2 linked regions of the Halorussus limi genome follow. The protein of the gene in region 1 binds, or shares a complex with, the protein of each later gene. Links are inferred from orthologs where the notes say so. Each region holds a gene or a part of one and is shown in the gene's direction. Other genes may lie near its edges.

Region 1 (3,940 bases):
TCTCGAAGGAACGACTCGCAGAACACCACTACCGCTCGTTCAACAGCTTCCTCAATCGCGGCATGCAGCAGGTCGTCGACGAGAAGGGGACCGTCGACACCGACATCGGCGACAAGGAAGACGAGGAACCGGTCCACGTCGAACTGGGTGACGTTCGTATCGTCACGCCACGCGTGCGTGAGGCGGACGGGAGCGAGGAACTCCTCTACCCCCAAGAGGCCCGCCTCCGCAACATCACCTACGCCGCGCCCGTCTTCATGGAGATGTCCATCGTCAAGGGCGAGGGCGAGGACGAGCGCGTCGTGGACGCGACCGAGACCAAGGTGGGCCGGATGCCCATCATGGTCGGCTCCGAGAAGTGTAACATCGCCGGATTCTCCGACGAGGAACTCATCGAAATCGGCGAGGACCCCGCCGACCCCGGCGGCTACTTCATCGTCAACGGCTCCGAGCGCGTCCTGATGACGAGCGAGGACCTCGCGCCCAACAAGATTCTCGCGGAGTACGACACCAAGTACGGCGACGAGATTCAGGTCGCCAAGACGTTCAGCCAGCGCCGGGGCTACCGCGCGCTGGTGCTGGTCGAGCGGACCCGCGACGGTCTGCTCGAAGTGTCGTTCCCCTCGGTCTCGGGGAGCGTCAACTTCGTGACGCTGGTCCGGGCGCTCGGACTGGAGTCCGACGAGGAGATCGTCCACCGGGTCTCCGACGACCCCGAGGTGGTGAAGTTCATGCTGGAGAACCTCGAAGAGGCGGAGGTCCAGACCGAGGAGGAGGCCATCGAGTCTCTCGGGAAGCGAGTCGCCTCCGGACAGGGCAAGAACTACCAGCTCAAGCGCGCCAACTACGTCATCGACCGCTACCTCCTTCCCCACCTCCACGAGGAGGGCGTCGAGGAGGAGGACGTGCGCATCAACAAGGCGTACTACCTCTGTCGGATGGCCGAGGCCTGCTTCGAGTTGGCGCTCGACCGGCGCGAACCCGACGACAAGGACCACTACGCCAACAAGCGCCTGAAGGTCTCGGGCGACCTGATGAAGGACCTGTTCCGGACCGCGCTGAACAAGCTGGCCCGGGACGTGAAGTACCAGTTGGAGCGGGCGAACATGCGGAACCGCCAACTGTCGGTCAACACCGTGGTCCGGTCGGACGTACTGACCGAGCGCCTCGAACACCCCATCGCGACGGGGAACTGGGTCGGCGGCCGCTCGGGCGTCTCCCAACTGGTCGACCGCACGGACTTCATGGGGGTCCTCTCGCACCTCCGACGGCTCCGCTCGCCGCTCTCGCGGAGCCAGCCTCACTTCGAGGCGCGTGACCTCCACGCGACCCAGTGGGGTCGCATCTGTCCCTCCGAGACCCCGGAGGGGCCGAACTGTGGACTGGTGAAGAACTTCGCGCAGGCGATGGAGCTCTCCCAGAACATCGAGAACGAACAGGGACTGAAACGAGAACTGGCGTCGATGGGTGTCGAAGGCATCCCCGGAATCGAAGGCGTCGAACCAACTGCAAGCGCAGACGACTAACATGAGTCAGGGACGAGAAGCGAAAGTATACGTGAACGGTAGTCTGGTCGGAACGCACCCCGACCCCGAACAGCTCGCAGAACAGGTCCGCCACGCGCGTCGCCGCGGCGACGTGAGCGAGATGGTCAACGTCTCGGTCAAAGAGCGGACACGCGAGGTCATCATCAACGCCGACGCCGGGCGCGCCCGGCGACCCCTGCTGGTCATCGAGGACGGCGAACCCCTCGTCACCGAGGAGGAGATTGCGGCGGTCGAGAACGGCGACCTCGACTTCGACGACCTCGTGGAGCGCGGCAAGGTCGAGTTCATCGACGCCGAGGAGGAAGAGGACATCTACGTCGCGGTGGACGAGGACGACCTCACCGAGGACCACACCCACCTCGAAGTCGACCCGCAACTCATCTTCGGTATCGGTGCGGGCATGGTCCCGTACCCCGAACACAACGCCTCGCCCCGGATTACGATGGGGTCGGGGATGATCAAGCAGTCGCTCGGGCTGCCGGCGGCCAACTACCGCATCCGGCCCGACACGCGCCAGCACCTCCTGCACTACCCGCAGCTCTCGATGGTCAAGACCCAGACGACCGAGCAGATCGGGTACGACGACCGCCCGGCGGCCCAGAACTTCACGGTCGCCGTCATGTCCTACGAGGGCTTCAACATCGAGGACGCGCTCGTCCTCAACGGTGGCTCCGTGGACCGCGCGCTGGCCCGCTCGCACTTCTTCCGGACGTACGAGGGCGAGGAACGGCGCTACCCCGGCGGACAGGAGGACCGCTTCGAGATTCCGAGCGACGACGTGCGCGGCGCGCGCGGTGAAGACGCGTACACCCACCTCGACGACGACGGTCTGGTCAACCCCGAGACGCGCGTGGACGAGAACAGCGTCCTGCTCGGCAAGACCAGTCCACCCCGGTTCCTCGAAGAACCCGACGACATGGGCGGTCTCTCCCCGCAGAAGCGCCGGGAGACCTCCGTCACCATGCGCTCGGGCGAGTCCGGCGTCGTGGACACGGTCACGCTGATGGAGGGCGAGGACGGGTCGAAGCTCTCGAAGGTCTCGGTGCGCGACGAGCGGATTCCGGAACTCGGCGACAAGTTCGCGTCCCGGCACGGCCAGAAGGGCGTCGTCGGCCACATCGCGCCCCAGGAGGACATGCCGTTCACCGAGCAGGGCGTCGTGCCCGACCTCATCATCAACCCCCACGCCCTGCCGTCCCGGATGACGGTCGGCCACGTGCTGGAGATGATCGGCGGCAAAGTCGGTGCCCTCGAAGGGCGACGCGTGGACGGGACGCCGTTCACGGGCGAGGACGAGGAGGAACTCCGCGGCGGACTCGAAGAGCAGGGCTTCAAGTCCTCCGGGAAGGAGATCATGTACTCCGGCATCACCGGGGAGAAGATCGAGGCGGAGATCTTCATTGGCACCATTTTCTACCAGAAGCTCTACCACATGGTGTCGAACAAGCTCCACGCCCGCTCGCGCGGCCCGGTGCAGGTGCTCACGCGCCAACCCACCGAGGGTCGGGCCCGCGAGGGTGGTCTCCGCGTCGGGGAGATGGAGCGGGACGTGCTCATCGGGCACGGTGCCGCCCTGACCCTGAAGGAACGTCTGCTCGACGAGTCCGACCGCGAGTGGATATACGTCTGTGCCAACTGTGGCATGAGCGCGGTCGAGAACGTCGAGCAGAACCGCGTCTACTGCCCGAACTGCGACGAGGAGACGGACATCCACGAAATCGAGATGTCGTACGCGTTCAAGCTCCTGCTGGACGAGATGAAGGCGCTCGGCATCGCACCGCGACTAGAACTGGAGGACGCAGTCTAACATGTCAACAGGACAAACACCCAAGGAGATCGGCGAGATCAGCTTCGGGCTGATGGACCCCGAGGAGTACCGAGAGATGTCGGCGACGAAGATAATCACCGCCGACACCTACGACGACGACGGCTTCCCCATCGACATGGGGCTGATGGACCCGCGACTGGGCGTCATCGACCCCGGACTGGAGTGCAAGACCTGCGGCAAGCACTCGGGGTCGTGTAACGGCCACTTCGGTCACATCGAACTCGCCGCGCCCGTCATCCACGTCGGGTTCACGAAGCTCATCCGACGCCTGCTGCGCGGGACGTGTCGGAACTGCTCGCGACTCCTGCTGACCGACGAGGAGAAGGAGAAGTACGAGTCCAAACTGACCCGGACCCGGGAACTCGGCAACGACCTCACCGACGTGACGAAGGCCGCCATCCGAGAGGCCCGCAAGAAGGACCGCTGTCCCTACTGCGGCGAGGTCCAGTACGACATCAACCACGAGAAGCCCACGACCTACTACGAGGTCCAGCAGGTCCTGACCAGCGAGTACTCCGAGCAGATCGCGTCCGCGATGCAGGGCGACGAGGAGGAGGACCGCGAA
Region 2 (3,933 bases), 1.1 Mb from region 1 along the record:
TCTCCCGGCAGTTCGGCCACCAGACCAGCGAGACCGAAGCAATCGACGCCGAGGTCTTCCGGATTCGGTGGGAGTAGCGCAAGGTTTTCGTCGCAGGATTCGTGTCGGCAAACATGAGCGAACACCTCGAAACCCGAGTCCGACTCATCGGTGCCGGCGTACAGACGTCGCTGTTCGGTCTCGCCATCGTGGAGTACGACTCCGTCGGATTCGCGCTCGTCCTCCTCGGCACACTGGTCACTCTCGGCGGTCTCATCTGACGGACGGGAGCGCCCTCACCGGTACGTCTCGCGGGCCGCGACCTGCACGCGAGTTCCGTCGAGCGAGGCGAACAGCTTTCGACCCTCGCGGGTGAACCGGATGCCGGCGAGAGTCACGTTCCCGCCGGGGTCGGGGATCGGCGCGTCGGCGACCGTCGAGTTGTTCCGCGTGACGAGGAGGCGGAACTCCCCGTCGGCCGGTCGGACGACGACCGAGTGATTCGCGAGCGTCGGCCCGGCGACGGCGGGTTGCGAGGCGAAGACGTGGGTCCACTCGTCGTCGTCCGGGCCACGAAGCCAGACCTGATACGCCGTCCCGCCGTTGACCGCCGACCAGCCCCGGCGCTGAACCCGGACGTCCTCTGCCCACCCGACGCCGCCGACCCGAACGCGCGTCCGGCCGTCGAAGGCGAGGCGTCCCTTCGAGACCGCCTGCGTCCATATCTCGCGGTCGTCGTTGACAACGATGACGCCGCTGGTGGTCACGTTGGTCGTCTCGCCGAACATCGACACGTCGATGGCCGAGACCTTCTGGTTCTGGACGTTCTCGGCGTAGGTCACGTCGTATCCGTGGACCTCTATCGCCGGGCCGCCGCCGGGGACGCTGGCGTCGCCGACCGTGGTGAGGTTGACCGGAATCGCGACGCCTACCATGACAGCAAGCGGGAGAAGGAGCGCGAGCAGGCCGACCTGCTGGCGGGACACGTCGCCGAACAGCGGTCTGCGGTCGGCCGTCGCGGCGACTGTCGTCAGCACTGCGAGCGTGACGACGAAGACGACGCCCCACCCGCGATAAAGGACGTAGGTGCTCTCGCCGCGGTACCACCAGAGCGCCCAGAGGGTCATCGACATGCCGAGGACGACCGCGCCGGTCCAGAGTCGGAGCGCGCCGACTCGCTCGCGCCGCCGGTAGAGGACCGCCACACCGAGAAGGATGCCGAGCAGGAGACCGAGGACGTGGCCCTGCACCGCGATGCCGTACCACCACGGTTCGCCGAACCTCCGCGACGCCGACCCGAATATCCGGGGGTCGAGCAGGGCCCGATAGGTGGTCCTGATGGCTCCCTGCGCCGACACCGCGACGACGGTCATTAGCGGGTAGCGAACCAGCGCGAACCCGACGAACGCGAACGCGACGCCCGAGAAGCCGATGATGGGACCCCACGCGAACACGCTGGTCGCCAGTCCGACCAGCGCGACGCCCGCCGGGAAGAGGACGAACGCGCGAACCCACGGGTTGCTCGTCCGCGAGAAGAAGGGGTTCTCGCCGCGCTTCGACGGGAAGTGCCCGTAGAAGTACTCCGCGAGCGGTGCGACCGCGAGCGTCGTGGTGAGGTTACCGACGAGGTGGCCCGGCCCGGTGTGCGAGAACGGTGCCAGAAGCCACCCGACGGGGTAGAGGTACGACCACGACGAGAACGGGAGGGTCACGGGGTTGCGCCAGTTGCCCGCGCCCTGCTGGACGAAGAGGTAGACCGCCAGCACGCCCATCACCGAGACGAGAGTGCCCCACGGGACGCCGAGCAGGAACCGCGACCGGAGACGGCGACCCCATCGACCCGCGGGAGCGTCGAGCCGCCGGACCAGCGCGAGCGACAGCAGGACGACGACCGGAATCGCTACCTGCGCCGGTGCCGGCAACCACGGGGGCAACTGAACCATACCGGTTAGTTTCTCCATCGCGGTATAAATGGGTGGCTGGATTCGGTCGAGGGCTCGCCGAGCGACGGCGGGTCGCCCTCGACGCGTCTTTCCGTAATGTTGAAACGCACAAAGCTAGAACTGACGGGTATGGAACTACGGGTTGCCGAGAAGGCCGACGACGAACTCTCTATCGAAATCGCCGGGGAGGACCACACGTTCATGAACGTGCTGAAGGGAACTCTCCTCGAACACGAGGGCGTCGCGGCCGCGACGTACGACATGAACCCCGAGCAGTCCGGCGGACAGACCGAACCCATCCTGACCATCAAGACCGAGGACGGCACCGACCCGCTCGACGCGCTGGAAGACGCCACCGGCGACATCAAGGACAAGACCGCGGCGTTCCGCGACGCCTACGAGAGCGCAGTCTGAGGCCTCTTCTCGTCGCTTCGGGCGTCCCGTTTCTCACGAGCGACTCCGAACGCCGAGCGTCGCCCGACTCTGAACCGCCGTTCGCGCCGTTCACTCCGTTCATCGCCACCGCCGAGCGTCGGCGTCGGAGAGCGACCGTCAGACGCCGCCAGAACCCGAATAAGCCCGACTTAATCGTCGTAACACGGCACGGAAGCCCCAAACGGTCGGGGCCGTTTATTGACGCACTCGGAAAACCTTCGGTCGCATGAGAACGCGCGCAGTAGTCGTAGCGACACTCGTACTGCTCGCCGGAGCGTCCTCCGCGCTCGCGGCGTCACCGAACGCACACGACGCTACCGCCGCGCCGGCCGACACCGGCGTCGCGGCCCAAGACCAGACGAACAACCAGACCTACCAGTACCAGAATCTCACGATTCAGAATCTCACGATGACGAACGTCACGGTTCAGCAGGCGGTGCTGAACCAGACGCAACTCGACCGCGGGGTCAACGGTACCCAGTCGCTGGGCACCGCGACCGCGTCGAACCTGACCGTGGTGAACGCTTCGTTCGAGAACGTGACGCTGCTGAACGTCACGATTCGGAACCAGACCGTCGCCCAGCAGTTGTTCGGCGGCGAGACGCCGCCCGAGGGCGAGAACGCGACGATTCAGAACGCCTCGCTCTCGGAGACCAGCATCGAATCGCTGTTCGTCGAGACGGGGAGTCTCGGCAGCGCGGAAGTCAACAACATCCGCACGTCCTTCTCGCCCGGCGGCGTGGGTGAGGGCAACCCCATCGAGGGCACGCCGACCGTCGAAGTCGAGAACATGACCGTCGGGTCCGCAATCCTCGACACCGTCGAGGCCGACCGCGTCAGCATCGAGAACGCCTCGGCCGGTATCGGTCTCATCGGCGGCGGTCTCGGTGGCATGAGCGGCGAGACGACCGCCGACGGCGCCGCGACCGGAAACGAGACCGGAAACGGGACCGCCGCGCTCGCGGCCCCCGACCTCTGACGCGCCGGTAACGCGTCGATTCGACTCCCGCTTTTTCTGCCCGCAGACGAGAAGTAGGGACCTCAGAGCCGAACCGGTACGTCGCGCTCGGCCAGATACTCCTTGACGTCCCGAATCGAGTACTCGCCGAAGTGGAAGATGGAGGCCGCGAGTCCGGCGTCCGCGCCCGCCTCGGTGAACACCTCGTGCATGTCCTCCGGACCGCCACACCCCGAGGAGGCGATGACCGGCGTGTCCACGGCGTCGCAGACCGCCTTCGTCAGCGGGATATCGTAGCCGTCCTTCGTGCCGTCGGCGTCGATGGAGTTGACGAACAACTCGCCGGCGCCGCGCTCCTCGGCCTCCGCGGCCCACTCGACCACGTCGAGGCCGGTTCCCTCGCGGCCGCCCTTGACGGTACACTCGAACCAGCAGGACTCGCCGTCCACCTCGACGTAGTGTTCGCCCTGCTCGTCGTAGCGGCGCTCGGCGTCCACCGAGATGACGATGCACTGGCTTCCGAAGGCGTCCGCGCCCTCGGTGATGAGGTCGGGGTTCGCTATCGCGCCCGAGTTGATGGAGACCTTGTCGGCCCCCGCCCGGAGCGTCTCCTTGATG

The links.
Region 2: rpoB (region 1) and M0R89_RS14745 share a complex: the UniProt entries of both Methanocaldococcus jannaschii proteins name them as parts of the RNA polymerase complex. The link is inferred for Halorussus limi from one-to-one orthologs.

The regions. Positions count from the first base shown.
Region 1 is NZ_CP096659.1:1,756,859-1,760,798, forward strand. What follows is about bases 1,069-3,940. They hold rpoB (DNA-directed RNA polymerase subunit B), read left to right. Parts: upstream 1,069-1,527; coding sequence 1,528-3,354; downstream 3,355-3,940. Other genes in these bases: M0R89_RS09030 (DNA-directed RNA polymerase subunit B''), read left to right, coding at 1,069-1,526; M0R89_RS09040 (DNA-directed RNA polymerase subunit A'), read left to right, coding at 3,356-3,940. Outside these bases: more of M0R89_RS09030, read left to right, coding at 1-1,068. UniProt on the Methanocaldococcus jannaschii protein: DNA-dependent RNA polymerase (RNAP) catalyzes the transcription of DNA into RNA using the four ribonucleoside triphosphates as substrates. The Rpo2 subunit (Rpo2N and Rpo2C in this organism) is implicated in DNA promoter recognition and in nucleotide binding.
Region 2 is NZ_CP096659.1:2,865,567-2,869,499, forward strand. What follows is about bases 829-3,693. They hold M0R89_RS14745 (DNA-directed RNA polymerase subunit L), read left to right. Parts: upstream 829-2,051; coding sequence 2,052-2,336; downstream 2,337-3,693. Other genes in these bases: M0R89_RS14740 (rhomboid family intramembrane serine protease), read right to left, coding at 829-1,922; M0R89_RS14750 (hypothetical protein), read left to right, coding at 2,584-3,336; hisF (imidazole glycerol phosphate synthase subunit HisF), read right to left, coding at 3,399-3,693. In the rest of the region: M0R89_RS14730 (METTL5 family protein), read left to right, coding at 1-77; M0R89_RS14735 (hypothetical protein), read left to right, coding at 114-260; more of M0R89_RS14740, read right to left, coding at 276-828; more of hisF, read right to left, coding at 3,694-3,933. UniProt on the Methanocaldococcus jannaschii protein: DNA-dependent RNA polymerase (RNAP) catalyzes the transcription of DNA into RNA using the four ribonucleoside triphosphates as substrates.